DNA from 3 places in the Rhizobium sp. 22-785-1 genome. Region 1 is predicted to be linked to each of the others. Evidence: predicted binding sites of a transcription regulator. Region 1 holds the regulator's gene; each other region holds the start of a gene.
The links. The regulator LexA, encoded in region 1, represses DNA repair genes until DNA is damaged. The targets are predictions, from matches to a motif close to TGTTCNNNNTGTGTTCNG.
Positions count from the first base shown of each region.

Region 2: radA (DNA repair protein RadA) is a predicted target of LexA. The motif match lies at 2,530-2,547, and genes of this name have one in related genera.
Region 3: ACQZ5M_RS02525 (ATP-dependent helicase) is a predicted target of LexA. The motif match lies at 5,426-5,443, and genes of this name have one in related genera.

Region 1 is NZ_JBNWDI010000001.1:349,050-355,620, forward strand. It holds gene kdsA (3-deoxy-8-phosphooctulonate synthase) at 1-85, opposite strand, end outside; gene lexA (transcriptional repressor LexA) at 567-1,292, shown strand; gene ACQZ5M_RS01655 (GFA family protein) at 1,440-1,838, opposite strand; gene ACQZ5M_RS01660 (glutathione S-transferase family protein) at 2,215-2,904, shown strand; gene ACQZ5M_RS01665 (ComEC/Rec2 family competence protein) at 2,916-5,396, opposite strand; gene gltA (citrate synthase) at 5,656-6,571, shown strand, end outside.
Region 2 is NZ_JBNWDI010000008.1:235,512-242,082, reverse strand. It holds gene ACQZ5M_RS17210 (AzlC family ABC transporter permease) at 1-300, opposite strand, end outside; gene ACQZ5M_RS17205 (AraC family transcriptional regulator) at 374-1,231, opposite strand; gene alr (alanine racemase) at 1,312-2,487, shown strand; gene radA (DNA repair protein RadA) at 2,594-4,000, shown strand; gene ACQZ5M_RS17190 (CvpA family protein) at 4,090-4,677, shown strand; gene purF (amidophosphoribosyltransferase) at 4,816-6,309, shown strand; gene ACQZ5M_RS17180 (SDR family NAD(P)-dependent oxidoreductase) at 6,438-6,571, shown strand, end outside.
Region 3 is NZ_JBNWDI010000001.1:524,962-531,532, forward strand. It holds gene ACQZ5M_RS02510 (FAD-binding oxidoreductase) at 1-703, opposite strand, end outside; gene ACQZ5M_RS02515 (efflux RND transporter permease subunit) at 825-3,989, opposite strand; gene ACQZ5M_RS02520 (efflux RND transporter periplasmic adaptor subunit) at 3,986-5,134, opposite strand; gene ACQZ5M_RS02525 (ATP-dependent helicase) at 5,485-6,571, shown strand, end outside.

The DNA.
Region 1 (6,571 bases):
TCAGCGAAAACCGCTCCGTGTTGGAGAAGGATACAGCGCCTTTTCCCTCGCCAGCGACCACTTTCAAATTGTTCTTTACAGTCATCTCATTCCTCACGACTCATGCGCCGGACATCGCCGGCAACCGCAACTTTGCGAGCATGCAAAGGCCTTACAACATCAGCCCGAAAATCGGAATCAATTTTCCAGCTTTTCAGGCTTGATACCTTGCGCCAGCAACATGCGACAGACATTCTCGCTGTTCTCACCTCCAGAGAAAGTTGGGCCGGTTACGATGCCTTCCAGGCCTTCTTCGCACGCTGGCTTCGGCCTGCTCCTTACTCGTCCTGCGAGACGCGCTTCTAACCAAGCTGAGCGATCAACCTGCTGCTCGCCATCGTCGTGTTCAGGAGGATGCTGTCATATTCCTAGCGGCAAGCTTCCACATTTGCGCGGAAACAGGACAGCAAAACGGCAAGCCCGAACGTTTGCGGAATTTTAAGGGATTGCAGAACACATATGGAACATATAGTGTTCGTTCTGTATTTGTTTCGCGAATCTTCGCAACGCATTCCAAGGGTTTTCTCATGCTCACGCGCAAACAGCAGGAACTGCTCCTATTCATTCATGAACGAATGAAAGAGTCCGGCGTGCCGCCGTCTTTCGATGAGATGAAAGATGCCCTGGACCTCGCTTCCAAATCCGGTATTCACCGTCTGATCACCGCCTTGGAGGAGCGCGGCTTCATCCGCCGTCTGCCGAACCGGGCAAGAGCGCTGGAGGTTATCAAACTCCCGGAAGCCTATTCCGCACCCGCGCAGAAGCCCGTACGTGGATTCTCCCCAAGCGTGATCGAGGGCAGCCTCGGAAAGCCGAAAGCGCCGGAACCTGCTCCTGCCCCGAAGCCAGTAAATGATGCGATTTCAAGCGCGGTCACCGTTCCTGTGATGGGACGCATCGCTGCCGGTGTTCCGATCTCCGCCATTCAGAACAATACCCACGATGTTGCCGTGCCGGTGGACATGATCGGAACGGGTGAACATTACGCATTGGAAGTCAAGGGTGACTCCATGATCGAGGCCGGCATCTTCGATGGAGACACCGTGATCATACGCAACGGCAGCACGGCCAATCCTGGAGACATCATCGTCGCTCTTGTGGATGATGAGGAAGCGACGTTGAAACGGTTCCGCCGCAAGGGTGCTTCGATAGCCCTGGAGGCCGCGAACCCGGCCTATGAAACCCGTATCTTTGGGCCCGACAGGGTCAAAATTCAGGGCAAACTTGTGGGTCTCATTCGCCGTTATCACTGACCGGTGACTGAAGGCACCCCTACATCGGACCGGTTGAGCGCAGTAATCTCAGAACAAAACCAAAAAAGCAGGTCATCGCCTGCTTTTTTTGTATTCCGCGCGTCAACGGAGACAGAAGCAATGATGGGACAATGAAACTGCACGGGTCTATCGCCCTTCTTCGGTTCGGCCTGTCGATTTCCGATCGCGATCGAAACGGCGCAATGCGGGGAAATCCGGAAGCCATGCCTCACGGCGGATTGTCCAAAGCTCGTAGGTCGGCTCAAATTGATCCGGCTCATCGAGTGAACCGAGATTGACCTCTACTTCGTCGCCGCTCCGGCCAAAAACCGGTGAACCGCAATCGGGGCAAAAAAAGCGGCCATTGTAGCTGCGAGTGTCTCCATCGATCGTTACGGCATCCTCTGGAAAAATTGCCGAGGCGAGAAAGAGCGCACCATGATGTTTGCGACAATCCATGCAATGACAAATCCCGACACGATAGGGCTGACCGACGAGAGATAGCCTTACCTTGCCGCAGGCACAGCCGGCAGACCTCACCACCATGTTATTCCTCCTACTTCACGATACCTAGCCACCGAACACCGAACTTCGAATGAAGTTCAAATCCCACCACTCACGGCGACTGTCTTTGCTCTTCGACAGACCGACACATCAAATAATGTGAAGACCGCTATTCGTGATCCGGCCTGTAACTCCCTGTGGGACCGCGCTACGAGATTACTGACAAATGTTGTCACCCGCGAAAACCCAAGCATTGTCCGCATGAGACTGCGCAACGGTATGCAGCAGTGAGAGGCGCTCTAATATCGAACGAGGGCATATGCGCGGATCTGAATGATTGGGACGCGCTTCAACGTGAACCAGCGCCGGAAGCCATCAAGCCATGCGAACAAACGCATCACCATTTGGAGACAAAAGGATGTACGAACTCTACATAGCCAACAAGAACTACTCGTCTTGGTCGCTTCGGCCCTGGGTGCTGATGGAGACCTTGCAAATCGCATTCGCAGAGAGGCTCGTGCCCTTCAACGATCCCGATCCAGTGAACCGCTTCACCCACTTCTCGCCCACAGGTAAGGTACCCTGTCTGGTGGATGGAAATATCACCGTCTGGGATTCGCTTGCGATCGTCGAATACCTTTCCGAGCGTCATGACGGCGTGTGGGCAAGCAATGCGAATGCCAGGGCATGGTCGCGCTCTGCAACTGCTGAGATGCATTCAGGCTTTCAAGCGTTGCGCAATCTTCATCCCATGAATGTTGGCCTGCGGGTGAGATCAAAAGCGCAGACCGAGGCGCTGACGAAGGACATAGCGCGCATCGACGCCCTCTGGCAGCAGGGGCTTGAAACGTTCAGGGGACCGTTTTTGGCGGGCCAGAACTTCACAGCCGTCGATGCCTTCTTCTGCCCAGTCGCGTTTCGCTTCAAGACCTATGAAACGGCTCTGTCACCGGAGGCTGAGGCCTACAAAGCCCGCCTTCTCGCACTGCCAGCGATGAAAGCATGGGAACAAGCAGCGCTCTCCGAGCAATGGCGTGATCCAGATCATGAAGAGGAAGTCCTGGCGTCAGGCGAAATCATCCAGGATTTGCGCTCATCTCCAAATTGACACCGAAGGACCTAGGGCTGCTTCTCAAGCATCTTTCGGATATGGTCCGGTAACTGCGTATCGAACGTCTTGCTGCGCCAGTCATAAGCGCGATGCACGGACCACGCTCTTTCCAGGCTATTCATCGACGCCCGGGCCTTGGCGACGGGCGCTTCGCTGGCGTTCAGCCAAAGCTCTAGCGATCCCGTTTTTCGCAAGGTGGCTGCGCTGATCAGCAGCGCGCCTGAGCGGCACTCGGTGAAAGGCACGAAGCGCATGGTGACGACAATATCTGCTGCATCGCAAGCCGTTCCGGCAAAGGCCGTATCGGATACAACTGCAACCTTGACACCACTGCCATGGCGTCCGGCGCACCATGCGTCTTTTTGACAGGTGAAGAGATTGCGTCGATCGAAAGCGGTGACCATTCTGGCCTGGGCGCTTTGTCTCTCTTCGCCGCTCAGCGGTTTCGGGCGACGTGTCGCCTTCTGCTGCGTGTCGTTGCCTGCCCTTGCAACCTTGTCATCCAGCACAAGCGGGGCAATGTGCTTCTGCGGCAAAGGCACTGCTCTTTCCCACTGGTCGTAGACGAAACCTCTTGCCTGTCTCTTGGTCGTGGCGATGGCATCGTCGTTGCGAAAAGCCACAAGCGCGCCGTCCTCATAGATCAACAGGTCGGGCTTGGTTTTGCGCTGCTCGACGATCATAAGGCCAAAACCTATGATGAGAACAGGCAGCCCCAGAAGCGCAAGGCGCGTGCGCAGCAACGTGAGCAGAAGAAAGCCCGTTGTCGACACGATGAGAAACCAGGAATGCTGGCGCCCGATAGTGGCATCTCCGCCCCAGCTTGCGACTGTTTTGGCGATATCGATAACGATTGCCATGCCGTAGCCCATCACTTCCAGGAAAGGCGCATCGAGCCCGAATGGCATGAGCAGCATCGCCACCAGAGCAAACGGCATGACGATGAGCGACATCACAGGCATGGCCGCAAGATTGGCGGCAAGCCCATAGGTCGTGACGCGGTGAAAATGCTCCACGGAGTAGATCGCAGTGGAAACCCCGCCGATCAGCGAGGTTATGATGACGCCGCCGACGATAGCGCCGAGTTTGGAGGAAAGCACCATCCATAACGGTGGCCTCGCGATGAAACGCCGCTCCCCGTCCCCTCGCCATCTACTCCAGAACGCATATGCGGCAACCAGCGCCAGTGTCGCGGCAAAGGACATCTGGAAACTGGGCCCCATAATCTCATGCGGAGACATCACGAGAATAACGATCGCCGCCAGCGCCACATTGCGCAGGCTGATCGACGGCCTATCGACGAGGACGGCCGCCAGCATGATCGACATCATCAACCACGCCCGTTCGGCAGAGACTGCAAAACCGGAGATCAGGTAATAGGCAAGCGTCATCATGAGCGCTGCGAATGCGGAGATTTTCTTGACTGGCCAGCGCTGCGAGAAAGCCGGATATAGACTGAACGCCATACGCATGCCGACAAAGAAAATGCCGGATGCGAGCGCCATGTTCAGCCCGGAAATGGCAACAATATGCGCCAGCCCTGAAACGCGCAGCGCCTCCATCGTCTCCTCCGAGATTGCCCTTCTCTCGTCGGTGATAACGGAGGCCGCGAACGCACCGGCATCGCCGCCGATCACGCTGCGTATCCTATCAGCAATGGCCGAACGCAGCATGTAGAGCCAGGAGGAGACGTCATGCACCCACCGCGACCTCCCCTCGACGCTTGCCGGCAGCGGCAACGCCTCAGGTGCGCTGTAGAAGAAGCCAGTGGCACCGATGCCATCGAAATAGGCGGAGAAAGCGAAATCATTGAGGCCGGGAAGAGCCGGACCGGACGGTGGAGAGAGGCGCGCCTTTCCGCTAATACCTGCACCGACCGGAACAGGCTCATGCCGGCTGCGAGAAAGAACGGAGATTCGGTCAGGTAATCGCGCCAGCATCGGATCGCTGGTGGATTTCAGTGCGATGACATAGCGCCAGTGACCCTTTGCATCGACTTCGCGCCGCTCCACCGTGCCACTGATCGTGGTGGTAACGGCACCGTCCAGAACGACCGTTCCCACCCGGCGCGTCTCCAGGTCGGCGAGTATCATTCCAAGCAACAGAAGCGCTGCTGCAGCCAGCAGATATGACAGAACGCTCTGACGGTGACGTGTGACGACCGCAGCCGGTATGATGAAGAGACCGCTTGTGAAAAGGGCGATACCTGAGAGCGCAACCGGCAAAGAAAACCAAAGCGCCGCTCCGGCCGCAATGAAGACCGGGACGAATAGAAAGACATGCCGGTACTGTAGCTCCTCGATCACATAACGCGACAAAGCCGCGCCGATACGATGGACTGGGTTCTGCGGCGGGCTGAGCACCGTGTCGTAAGACCCGATATCGTTGGGCGTCACCGTCTCGGGTAAGCTCGATGCGTCCGGCGCGCCCGTTGCGGGCGTGCGCGTGTCGAGCAAGCGAAAATGCTGCCGTTCCCCCAAATCCTGCAATGGCCGCCCTCTTAAGCCCCTGCAAGCAGTTTGCAGCTTGCAGATTCGGATTGCAATCGCCTGCAGCGATTAAGGAAGCATTGACTTAAAATGAAACAGTTGAGGCGCAAAACGATTAGATCAGCATATTCCAATTCTGCAATGCACAATTTGCCTTTTGGATAGCTTGGCATCTTGGCGCGGATCATATAGCTAAATCCCTGACGCTTAATTGGCCGATGCGTCACTCCCGCATCGCCTGCATATTCGGAGGTATGGTATGACGGAAAAAAGCGCGACAGTGACCCTCGGCGACAAGACGGTCGATCTGCCAGTACGAGAAGGTACGATCGGTCCGAACGTCGTCGATATCGGCACCCTGTACAAACACACCGGCTCCTTCACCTACGATCCCGGTTTTACCTCGACCGCTTCATGCGAATCCAAAATAACCTACATCGATGGTGACGAAGGCGTTCTGCTGCACCGTGGTTACCCGATCGAGCAGCTTGCCGAACAGGGCGACTTTCTCGAAACCTGCTATCTCCTGCTTTACGGCGAATTGCCGACAGCCGCACAGAAGAAGGACTTCGACACCCGTGTGACGCGTCACACCATGGTGCATGAGCAGATGAGCCGCTTCTTCACCGGCTACCGTCGCGACGCCCACCCGATGGCCGTCATGTGCGGCACAGTTGGCGCTCTGTCCGCATTCTACCACGACTCGACAGACATCACCGATCCACACCAGCGCATGGTCGCTTCGCTGCGCATGATCGCCAAGATGCCGACGATCGCGGCCATGGCCTACAAGTATCACATCGGCCAGCCCTTCGTTTACCCGAAGAATGACCTCGATTACGCATCGAACTTCCTGCACATGTGCTTTGCGGTGCCGTGCGAAGAATATAAGGTCGATCCGGTTCTGGCACGCGCCATGGATCGCATCTTCATTCTTCATGCCGATCACGAGCAGAACGCGTCCACCTCGACCGTTCGTCTTGCCGGTTCCTCGGGCGCAAATCCCTTCGCATGTATCGCAGCCGGCATTGCATGCCTCTGGGGCCCTGCCCACGGCGGCGCAAACGAAGCAGCGCTCAACATGTTGAACGAAATCGGCACCGTTGATCGTATTCCGGAATACATCGCTCGCGCCAAGGACAAGAACGATCCGTTCCGCCTGATGGGCTTTGGTC
Region 2 (6,571 bases), on a different contig from region 1:
TCCCATTTTCACGGCGATGGAGGCGCTCATCAGTATGTGCCTGAGATTGACGAGGAGCGCCGCAAAGCCAAGCGCTGCCCAGCTTGCCGGATGCGTCCACAAATCCATGGCCACGAATTGCGCGCCACCGGCGAAAACGAAGAGCGACATCAGGCAGGTCTCCAAAGGCGAAAGACCCTTGCTGACGGCGATGGCACCGAAGACCACGCCGATCGGCACCATGGCGACGAGCAATGGCGAAGCAGCCTTCAATCCGGCGATCAGTTCCTGTGGTTTTTCAGGCGGGGTCTTGCTCAACATATCATTCTCCTGTTCAGGAGATGCATCTATGCTGCCACCGAATTTCCGTATTGAACGAAAGTGACCTGGTGTTTCAGGCCGCGCGAAACTGGCCGGGCGTCACGCCCGTGCGCGCCTTGAAGTGGCGGGTGAAATGCGCCTGATCGGCAAAGCCGCATTCCAGTGCAACCGAGGCCGGGCTTTCGCCCTTGCGCAACAAATGTCTTGCCCGGCGAATGCGGATATCAGTGAGATAAGCATGCGGCGTGATGTGGAACTCGCGCCGGAAAGCGCGGATCAGATGCGCTCGGCTTAGACCGGCCATAGCTGCGAGTTCTTCCAATCCGATATCCAAGTCGAAATTGTCATTGAGATAATCCCGCGCCTGATACACGGCCGTCTTCTCACGTGTCTCGACGGGCAGAATGATGGCGCTGCCGTGCCGGCAAAACAGTTCAGCCAGAACGGAGAACATCCCCTCATCTGCCTCCAGCGCCCCTACTCCGTTGTCCAGCCTGCGATGAGCGATCTGGAAAGCCTGCGCCATCTTTGGGTCGTGCGGCAGGAACTTCGGAAAGGACGGTGTCCCGTGAAAAGCACGGCGTGTCACGTCTTCGATGACTTCCGACAACAGTGCTACATCCGGATAGATCATTCGATATCTGTAACCGTCACCGCCGGGCGCGCCATCGTGGATCTGGCCGGGATCGATAAGATAAAGATGTCCGGGACCGGTGCGCTCTGTCGTGCCCTTGATGGTCGAAATCTGTGAGCCGTTTTCGATGGCGCCGATTGAAAATGTATCATGCGCGTGCGGCGAAAATTCATGCGTCAGGAACGTTGCCGTCATGCATTCCATGCCTTTGAAGCGCTTGTCGCGCCAAAACCGAGTGGTTTCAGCGCGTGAAAGCGGCATGTGCTCCGTGGCCTGTTCCTGCGAAACATTGTGCATAGCCAGGGTTTAGCCCAATCCGTCATGACCGTCTTGAACAAAAGTGATAGACCATGTCGACATTCAAAAGGTGCAAGACCATGACAGACGACCTTGACGATAGCATCTCCGAGATGGGGGCAGACGCATTCGAAACCGCGCCGGTTCGGCTCACCGTCGATCTCGCAGCCCTTGCGGATAACTGGCGCGATATGCAGCGCCGCTCCGGCAACGCGCGGGCGGCAGCGGTGGTGAAGGCGGATGCCTATGGCATGGGGATCGAAGATTGTGGTTCGACGCTTTATTACACAGGCGCCCGCGATTTCTTTGTCGCCAGCGTCTCCGAGGGCGTCACGCTTCGTCCCCACGCGCCGGAAGCCCGGATCTTCGTTTTGTCCGGCATCTGGCCAAGCCAGGAGCGCGATGTCTTCGCCCATGATCTGGTACCGGTCATTGCCTCGGAAGAGCAGCTTACCTTCTGGATGAGCGCCCTTGCGGATCGCGGCGATCATCCTTTTGCGCTGCATGTGGATACGGGTTTCAACCGACTTGGGCTTCCACTTGAGGACGCGCTTTATCTGGCCGATGACCCCACGCGCCCCGCAAGCTTCGATCCCGTACTGGTTTTGTCGCATCTCGCAAGCGCCGACACCCCCGCCTCGCCAATGAACAAGGCGCAGCTTGAATCATTTCGCAAAGTTAGCGCGGCTTTCGAAGGTATCGAATCAAGCCTCTCAGCCTCGGCCGGAATATTCCTTGGTCCGGACTACCACTTCGATCTGACGCGCCCCGGGATTTCTCTCTATGGCGGTGAAGCAGTCAACGACATGAAGAACCCGATGCGGCCCGTCGCCAAGGCCGAAGCTCGGATCATCCAGATTCGCCAGGCAGGTGAAGGCGAGACGGTAAGTTATGGCGGAACCCACCGTCTGACGCGTGCAAGCCGTCTGGCGATCGCCGCCGTGGGTTATGCCGATGGCTACCAACGCTCGCTTTCCGGCTCCGGCATCCCACTGCGTGAGATGGGTCGCGGCGGAGCGGAAGGGTTTATCAACGGGCACCGTGTGCCGGTTGCCGGTCGCGTGACCATGGATCTCACCATTTTCGATGTCACGGATGTTCCGGAACGCGAAATCCGCGCCGGTGACTATATCGAGCTGTTCGGGCCGAATGTGCCTGTCGACGACGTAGCGCGGGCCGCAGGCACGATCGGTTACGAAATGTTGACGAGCCTTGGGCTGCGCTACGAGCGGCAATATCTGATCGGCGACGAGTGACATTTTCCGGCTCTTGGAAAGCTGCAACGATCTGTGCTAGACGAGAACAAAACGGGATCGAAATTCACGATCGCCGACTGTACTTTCAAGGAAAAGACTGACATTCATGGCCAAAGCCAAGACACAATTCGTCTGCCAGAACTGCGGTACCGTTCACACAAGATGGGCCGGAAAATGCGAAGGTTGCGGCGAGTGGAACACCATCGTTGAAGAAGACCCGATGGGTGGAATTGGCGGAGGACCTGGCAAGACTCCAAAGAAAGGCCGACCGGTCACTCTCACCTCGCTTTCCGGTGAAATCGAGGAAGCGCCACGCATTCCGACCGGCATGAGCGAACTGGATCGTGCAACGGGCGGCGGCTTCGTGCGCGGATCAGCGGTGCTGATCGGCGGCGATCCAGGGATTGGCAAGTCGACTCTGCTGATGCAGGCTGCGGCAGCACTCTCGCGCCAGGGCCATCGCGTTATCTATGTCTCGGGCGAAGAGGCCGTGGCACAGGTGCGGCTGCGGGCGCAGCGCCTTGGCGCTGCTGAAACCGATGTGCTCTTGGCTGCTGAGACTAATGTCGAGGATATTCTCGCCACCATTTCAGAGGGCAAGCGCCCCGATCTGGTCATTATCGATTCCATTCAGACACTGTGGAGCGACACCGCCGATTCCGCCCCCGGCACGGTCACGCAGGTGCGCACCGGCGTTCAGGCAATGATCCGCTTTGCCAAACAGACGGGCGCCACCATGGTGCTCGTCGGCCATGTGACCAAGGAAGGCCAGATCGCCGGGCCCCGCGTCGTTGAACATATGGTCGACGCGGTGCTCTATTTCGAAGGCGACCGCGGACATCATTATCGCATCCTGCGCACGGTCAAGAACCGCTTTGGCCCCACCGATGAAATCGGCGTTTTCGAAATGTCGGATAGAGGTTTGAGGGAGGTCTCCAACCCCTCGGAACTCTTTCTGGGCGAGCGCAACGAAAAATCTCCGGGTGCTGCGGTTTTCGCCGGCATGGAAGGCACGCGTCCTGTGCTGGTCGAGGTTCAGGCGCTGGTGGCGGCTACTTCACTCGGCACGCCGAGACGTGCGGTCGTCGGCTGGGACTCGTCGCGCCTTGCCATGATTCTTGCCGTGCTCGAAGCCCACTGCGGCGTAAAGCTCGGTCAGCACGACGTCTACCTCAACATTGCCGGTGGCTATCGTATCTCCGAACCGGCAGCGGACATGGCGATTGCTTCTGCACTGGTTTCCTCGCTTGCCGGTCTTGCCCTGCCTGCCGATTGCGTCTATTTCGGCGAAATCAGCCTTTCGGGCGCAGTGCGGCCGGTGTCCCAGACAGCGCAGCGGTTGAAGGAAGCCGAGAAGCTTGGCTTTTCTGCTGCATTTCTCCCCTCCGCATCGGCAGAATTGCCGAAAGGCTCAAAGGGGCGCTGGACGGAGATCGAAAGCCTGCCCGATCTCGTGGCGCGCATTGCCGGTTCAGGCAACCGCTTCAGACAGGCTGAGGAAGAAGAATATTGATCCTTTCGCTGCTTACCCGGCTAGTGTAAGAGGATCGCAAACTGGCACAGCGGTTCTCTTCCAGGAGCCGCGACCTCCGGAGTTGGTAAATGCCCATAACGATTTTCGACGGTATCGTTCTTGCCGTTGTGCTTTTCTCCGCCGTTCTCGCCATGGTGCGCGGGTTCTCGCGTGAAATTCTCTCCATCGCAAGTTGGGTCGGCTCCGTTGCGGCTGCTTACTACATCTACCCGCTGCTACTTCCCTACGCGCGCAACTATACCGATGACGAGAAGATCGCTATTGCCGGTTCTGCCGGTCTGGTTTTCCTCATCGCGCTCATCATCATTTCCTTCATCACCTCGCGCATTGCCGATTTCATCATCGACAGCCGCATCGGCGCGCTGGACCGCACACTGGGCTTTCTGTTCGGTGCGGCGCGCGGCCTTCTTCTTCTCGTCGTTGCCGTTGCCTTCTGGAATTGGCTGGTCGATGTGAAAACGCAGCCCGAATGGGTGACGCAGGCCAAGTCCAAGCCGTTCCTGGACGGTCTGGTCGGCAAGTTGGAAGCGGTTCTGCCGGATGATATCGAGCCGCAAATCCGGGCTCGCATCCTTGGCAAGAAGACCGAGACGACGCCTGAGCAGGCGCCAGCAGAAGATGCACCAGCCACAACGGCGCCGGTGCCCGCGAATTGATCGGATAGCGCGCCTTGCAATAGATGCAAGGCGCGCTATTTGTGCTAGATACTTCGACATAGGCAGCAGACAGGCCAAACCGGCAGAGCAATTCTCCGGGGCGGTTTTTGTTTTTGGCACTGAGCAAAGGCAAGCCAGATGAATGAGCCGCTTTCGCATTCCACCTTCAATGACATTATCGATGGCGATACGCTGCATGAAGAATGCGGTGTGTTCGGCATCCTCGGTCACGCGGATGCGGCGGCCCTGACGGCGCTTGGCCTGCATGCTCTCCAGCATCGCGGGCAGGAAGCTGCCGGTATCGTTTCGTTCGATGGCAAGCGCTTCCATCAGGAACGGCATATGGGTCTGGTGGGCGACCATTATACCAACCCCATGACGCTGGCTCGCCTGCCGGGCTCGATCTCCATCGGTCATACGCGCTATTCGACCACAGGCGAAGTTGCGATGCGCAACGTGCAGCCGCTGTTTGCCGAACTGGAAGAAGGCGGCATCGCCATTGCCCACAACGGCAACTTTACCAACGGCCTGACGCTTCGCCGCCAGATCATCGCCACCGGCGCAATCTGCCAGTCCACCTCCGATACCGAAGTGGTGCTGCACCTCATTGCGCGCTCGCGCCACTCTTCCACGGCTGACCGTTTCATCGATGCGATCCGCCAGATGGAAGGCGGCTACTCGATGCTCGCCATGACCCGTACGAAGCTGATTGCAGCGCGCGACCCCACGGGTATTCGTCCCCTTGTCATGGGCGATCTCGACGGCAAGCCGATCTTCTGTTCCGAGACCTGTGCGCTTGACATTATCGGCGCGAAATTCGTACGCGACGTGGAAAACGGCGAAGTCATCATCTGCGAGATCCAGCCGGATGGTTCGATCAGCATCGATGCCCGCAAGCCTAACAAGCCGCAGCCGGAACGTCTCTGCCTGTTCGAATATGTCTATTTCGCTCGCCCGGACTCCGTCGTTGGCGGCCGCAACGTCTATACGACGCGCAAGAATATGGGCATGAACCTTGCCAAGGAAGCTCCGCTCGAGGCCGATGTCGTCGTGCCGGTGCCGGATGGCGGCACGCCTGCCGCACTCGGTTTTGCCCAGGAAAGCGGTATTCCCTTCGAATACGGCATCATCCGCAACCATTATGTCGGGCGCACCTTCATCGAGCCGACTCAGCAGATCCGCGCGTTCGGCGTGAAGCTGAAGCATTCGGCCAACCGGGCGATGATCGAAGGCAAGCGTGTCGTTCTAGTGGATGATTCCATCGTTCGCGGTACGACCTCGGTAAAAATCGTACAGATGATCCGCGAGGCTGGCGCCAAGGAAGTTCACATACGCGTAGCGAGCCCAATGATTTTCCACCCGGACTTCTACGGCATCGACACGCCGGAGGCCGACAAGCTGCTCGCCAATCAATACGCAGATGTCGACGCCATGGCGAAATATATCGGCGCAGATTCGCTGGCCTTCCTGTCGATCAACGGGCTTTACCGCGCCGTAGGCGGGGAGGATCGTAACCCTGCACGTCCGCAATTCACCGATCATTATTTCACCGGTGAATATCCGACCCGCCTCCTCGACAAGAATGGCGAGTCCATGGGCAGCAAGATTTCCATGCTGGCCAGCAACGGCTGACCTTCTTCAAGCCCGCATCGAACGTGCGGGCTTCTCTTTGCGACCCACTCAGACCTTGAAGCCGCTTGCAGGACATGTCCTGCCTCGTTTAGAGATTGCGGACGATCGAAAGATATTCAGGGGGGACCATGACCATCGACCTTAAAGGCCGGATCGCACTTGTGACCGGAGCCTCACGCGGCATCGGCTATTTCACAGCGGTCGAACTGGCAAAAGCTGGCGCCCATGTGATTGCCTGTGCGCGCACCGTCGGTGGGCTTGA
Region 3 (6,571 bases), 180 kb from region 1:
AGACACCTCCGGCAATTTTTTCGGGAATTCCCTGCAAACGAAGGGTAACAGAGGTAAGGACGCCGAGCGTTCCTTCGGCGCCGACGAAAAGCCGCGTCAGATCATAACCGGCGGAGGATTTACGCGCACGCCTGCCAGTGCGGATTTCTTCACCCCTGGCGGTGACAGCGGTCACAGCCAGAACATTATCCTTCATCGTCCCGTAACGCACCGCATTGGTTCCGGATGCGCGGGTGGATGCCATGCCTCCGATGGAAGCGTTCGCGCCGGGATCGATCGGGAAGAACAGACCCGTATCGCGCAGATACGTATTCAATTGCTCGCGGTTGACGCCCGGCTCGACCGTTACGTCTAGATCCTCGGCGTTCAACTCTATGATGCGGTTCATCCGGCTGAAATCGATGGAGATGCCGCCCGAGGGCGCATTGACTTGGCCCTCCAACGATGAGCCCGTACCGAAAGGGATGACCGGGACCTTATGCTTCGCACAGGCCTTGACCACCGCTTTCACATCATCTGCACTTTCAACGAAGGCCACGCCATCGGGAAGCTGGGTCGTCAGGTACGTCGTGGTGTGGGAATGCTGCTCGCGAAAGGATTGGCCCGTCTGGAATTTATCGCCGAGATCGTGCTTCAGCACGGTTAGAACAGCGGCAATTCCAGCCTCGTTTCGCGTTCCCGATACGACATCTTTCAAAGCCATGACATGCTCCACCACACTGCAAATTTCGACCCGCGCCGCGCGCGGGTCATGGTGTGGTATGTGACAAGGCTTTCACTTTGTCCAGCGCAGGCTTTACCTTGCTTCAGTGTTGGACTCCAAATTATTCCGCCGCGAGAAGCGGTTTGTCTTCTTCCAAAGCGCGACGACGAATGGCCGTATCCAACTCGCGGTGAAGACGGATTTCCTCATCGGCCTGCGGCTTGGCGAAGCGCGCAATCAGCAGGTAGGAAACCGGCGTAATGTAGAGCGTCACCAGCGTCGCGAAACCGAGACCGCCGACAATCACCCAGCCAAGCGCGATACGGGCCTCAGCACCGGCACCCTGCGCCAACACAAGCGGCACGCCGCCGAGAATGGTGGCGATCATTGTCATCATCACCGGGCGCAAACGGATGCTGCAGGACTTCTCAATGGCGTCACGCACACTCGCCCCCTGGTCACGCAGATGGTTGGCGAACTCCACGATCAGAATGCCGTTCTTCGCCATGACGCCGACAAGAAGCACCAAACCAATCTGACTGTAGACATTGAGGCTCGATCCGGTGACCAACAGCGCGATGACGGCGCAAGCAAGGCCGAGCGGGACCGTCGTCATGATGATGAGTGAGCTCAGTATGCTTTCGAATTGCGCTGCCAACACCAGGAAAATGATCGCAATGGCAAAACCGAAGGTCAGCAGCATGCCGCTGGAGTTTTCCTGCAATGTCGCGGCCTCACCAAGCGGCATTAAACGCGCGCCGGATGGCATGATCTGGCCGGCAAGCTCGTTGACTTTCGCGACGGCCTCACCAAGGGAAACACCCTCGCGCAGGTTGGCGGAAAATCCGACCGACGGCAGTTGCTGTTCGCGATTCAACTGCGGCGCCACCGCATTTTCCTTCATAGTCGCGATAACCGACATCGGCACGATCTTTCCGTCATCGGTCTTGAGGAAGACATTCTCAAGATCAGTCGGATCGTTGATCGGGCGCGTTGAGGCCAGCAGGCGTACCGGTATGGCATCACCGTTCACGAACACGTCAACAATAGAGCGGCCTTCGAGCAGAGACTGCATTGCACGGGAAAGCCCGGTGATATCGATACCGAGATCGGATGCCCGCTCACGATCGATGGACACCGAAAGCTGAGCCTGGTTCGGCTCGTTGTCAAAACGCGGCGTATCGAACATACCGGTTTCTTCCATGGACAACAGCAACTTCTGGGTCGCTTCTGTCAGCGCCGGATAGTTGGATCCTACCATCGCCATGCTCAACCCGTTGCCAGCACCGCGAATGCGCAAGCTGTTCGGTTGCTGCGCCGTACCGCGCAGAGCGGGCACTTTTTGCGCAGCCGCGTTGATGTCTTGAGCAATCTGGTTCTGAGTTCGATCGCGATCTGCCCACGGCGCCAGCGTCAGCACCATGAAGCCGGAATTTGTTGCCCCGTTCATGCCGGTAATCGAGTAGATATTGCGGATCTCCCCGCTTTCGCGAAGCGGCGCAAGATTTTCCTCGATACGCTGCAGCTGGTCTCGCGTATATTCAAGACTGACACCTTGCGGTGCCGTAACGCGCATGAAGATCGAAGACCGATCTTCGCGCGGCGTCAACTCGTTCTGCACCATGCCGAAAGCGATCCAGGACACGCCAGCGAAGGCAAGCGATACGACAATGACGATCACCGGATTGTTTAGACAGCTCGAAAGCGTCTTTTTGTAGGTACTGGCGAACACGTTGCCGAACCAGGCAAGCGGTCCGGTCTGGTGCTCGACGGTCTTTTTCAGCATCCGGGAGGCGAGCATCGGGCAAAGCGTCAACGCCACGATGGAGGATAGGCCGACCGCGAAGGCGAGCACGAAGCCGAACTCGCGGAATAGGCCGCCCAACTGGCCGGGCAGGAAGGATAGCGGAATGAAGACCGCAGCAAGCGTTGCCGTCGTGGCAAGAACCGCGAAGAACACCTCCTGCGTACCGAGAACGGCTGCCGCCCGCGGCCCCATGCCTTCGGCACGGCGGCGCACGATATTCTCGAGCACCACGATGGCGTCGTCCACCACAAGACCCGTCGCCAGAACGATGGCGAGCAGCGTCAGGATGTTGATGGAGAAACCGACCATGTAGATCGCAACCAGCGTACCGATCAACGCGACCGGCATGGTGATCGCCGGAATGAGCGTGGCGCGCCAATCCCTGAGGAAAAGATAGAGAACGACGACAACGATCAGCGCGGACAGGCCCAGCGCCAGTTCCACCTCGTGAAGCGCGCCTTCGATAAAGACCGCATCGTCACTGGTGACGACAATTCTGGTGCCCTCTGGCAAGTTCGGCGTCATTGCTTCGACAGCCGCCTTCACGCCGCTCGAAATATTCAGAGTGTTGGACTGCGCCTGACGAATAACGCCAAGCCCTACCCCTTGCACTCCGTTGGAGCGTAATGACGTGTTCTCGTCATCCGCGCCAAGCTGAACGCTCGCCACATCGCGTAGGCGGACCTTGTCCTTGATCACAAGGTTCTCGAATTCTGCGGGCGTTGTCAGATTGGCGGTCGCGCGAACCACGATGTCTTGCGTCGAGCTCTTCAGCGATCCGGCAGGAACGTCGAGCGCGGCGGTTGCCAGCGCATTCGACACATCCGTCACCGTCAGCCCGCGACTGGCGAGGGCGGCCTGATCGAGATCGACCCGGAAGACCTTTTCCTGATCGCCATAAAGTTCCACATCGGCAACGCCGTCCACGGCAGCCAGACGATCGACGATCTCATCGTCCACGAGCTTCGTCAGGTCTTCCATGCTCAGTGTCGAGGAAGTGACGGCCAGACGCATGATCGGCTGGCTGTCGGAATCGGCCTTGATGATCTGCGGCTCATCGGCATCCTCGGGCATCTGATTGGTGACGCGCCCGATTGCGTCGCGCACGTCGTTCGCCGCAACGGCAAGATCGATGTCGTCACCAAATTCCAAGGTCACGCGGCTGGTCCCGAACTGGGACGCTGAGGAAATGGATTTCACGCCGCTGACGCGAGCGACCGCGCCTTCGATGGTCTGCGTCACCTCCTGGTCGATCGTCTGCGGCGAGGCGCCGTCATAGGTCGTGCGCACGGAGATGACCGGACGATCCACATCCGGCAATTCGCGCACTTCCACGCCGACGAGCGCCGCAAGGCCAGCAACGACGATAAGCGTATTGATAACGGCAGCAAGGATAGGCCGACGGACGAAGAGCGCGGTGAATGTCAGCTTCGAATCCTGGCCTGCGGGCGGCGTCTGTCCGGTCGATGCAGCACTCATCGGCTTGCCACCTCCGCTGCATTCGCAGCGTCCGCACGGCGCACAGCCCCACCTTCGCGCACCCGCTGAAGGCCTTCCGTTACAATAACATCGTCGGGTGTGAGATCGGCCTTCACCAGCACCGCATCCGGATTGCGTTGAACCACCTGCACCCGCACCTTGTTTGACTTGTTATCGTTCACACGCCAGACATACGATCCATCCGCGTCCCATTGCACGGCCAGCGGATCGACTGATGGATAGTTTTTTCCCTCGAACCGCATCGTCACGCTGAACGACATGCCGGCGCGCAATTCGTCCCTTGCATTGTCGAAAACCGCACGCACCCGCACGGTCCGGCTTGCTTCGTCCACACGATTGTCAACCGCCTCGACCTTACCCGTGAACGTTTCACCCGGACGCGAAACCGAGGTCGCCTCCACCGGCATGCCCACCTTGATCGTGGTCGCGAACCGCTCTGGTGCCCAGAAATTGACGAGAATTTTCGAGCGGTCGTCGATGCTGACAACGCTTGTCTGCGTCGTGGCATTATCGCCGACATTGATAGCGACGATGCCTGCGATTCCCTCGATGGGTGCGACGATGTTGCGTCGCTTGAGATTAAGCTCGGCGGTGCTGACGGCAAGCTTGGCGGACTCTTCGGCAATCTGCGCATCGAGAACATCGAGGCGCGCCACAGACCGGAGATTTCGGTAGGATGAGGATTTCTCGACCGCGCTCCTGAGAGCGACCTGCGCTTTATCGCGCTCGATCAACTGCTCGTCATCATCGAGCCGGGCCAGAACGTCGCCCTTCTTAACCTTCTGGCCAGAGGAAACCAGGATTTCCGAAACCAGGCCGGAAGCCTGAGGTGTCACGATGACGGTCTGGATGGCTTCGCCGTTGCCGATAGCGTTCAGGCGGTCGTTCACGGTGGCGGTTTTCACCGGAGCAGTTACGACAAGCGTCGCATTGCTGCGCCCGCCGCCCCTCTGCCCTGACGGTTTAGACGCAGAATCCGCGGCTGTCGGTGCAACTGGATTTTCTGCCGTGACGATGCCCGCGCTTGCCAAAAGGTCGCGCCCGGTGGACGAATTAAAGGCCCACAAAAAGAAGCCGGCTCCGACGACCGCCAGACTGACACCAATCTGCTTCCAAACCCGCATCCAATTCTCCGTGTAATTTAAACGCAAACGCGGTCGCACCATGGTGCCGACGCGCAAATGATTTATCGCAGTATCTTTGCAGCCGCTTAACAACGCAACGCATGATTCCGTTTCTTACTGAATTGTAATTCTCGATTATTTGACGACATTCAGTCTGAAATCGGCAAACTAGCAGTATCAGGAGTTGTAATGCTGGTCGGAAAACCTGAAAAAACGCATCTGATTGGCAGAACAAACGCACCTGCAACGCAGGCGCCTCTGCCTTGGATTGGACGCGATCGCAGTTGATGCGGGAATAAAAGCAGAACGATGTTCTAGCGTTTACATACCGAATCACTACATTGAGCCGCATGAGTAACAGTTTCGACGATATGCCGTTCTTCGACGAAGAACCAAACGAGCCGCGCCGCCCGGCACCTGCCGCGCCGGCTGCTGGCGGTCTGGGAATTGCTGCCCGCGCTATGGCTGCACGCGATCAGGCACGTTCCGCACCCGATTATCTCTCAGGCCTCAATCCGGAACAGCGGGATGCGGTGGAGACATTGGACGGACCGGTGCTGGTTCTTGCAGGAGCGGGCACCGGCAAGACCCGCGTGCTGACCACGCGTATTGCCCATATCCTGGCAACCAACCGCGCCTATCCAAGTCAGATCCTCGCCGTGACCTTTACCAACAAGGCCGCCCGCGAAATGAAGGAGCGTATTGGCGTTCTCGTCGGCGGCGCGGTAGAAGGCATGCCGTGGCTCGGCACCTTCCACTCCATTGGCGTGAAACTACTGCGTCGTCACGCAGAACTGGTCGGGCTGAAATCGGACTTCACCATCCTCGATACGGATGACGTGGTGCGGCTCATCAAGCAGCTCATCCAGGCAGAAGGTCTGGATGACAAACGCTGGCCTGCCAAGCAGTTTGCCGGTATGATCGACAACTGGAAGAACAAGGGCCTGACACCGCTGGACATTCCGGAAGGCGACAGTCGCGCTTTCGCCAACGGAAAGGGTCGAGACCTATACACCGCCTATCAGGCGCGTCTGAAGACTCTGAACGCCTGTGACTTCGGCGATCTTCTTCTGCACCCGATCACTATCTTCCGCCGCCATGGCGATATTCTGAAAGATTACCACCAGCGTTTTCGCTACATTCTCGTCGACGAGTATCAGGACACCAACACCGCTCAATATATGTGGCTCCGGCTATTGGCACAGCGCGCCAAAGGAGAGCCTCAGAACGTGTGTTGCGTCGGCGACGACGACCAGTCCATCTACGGCTGGCGCGGCGCGGAGGTGGACAACATCCTGCGCTTCGACAAGGATTTTCCCGGCGCCAGGGTCATCAAGCTGGAGCGCAATTATCGCTCCACCGAGCATATTCTCGGCGCCGCCGGCCATCTGATCGCTCATAATGAAGGCCGCCTCGGCAAGACGCTCTTTACCGATC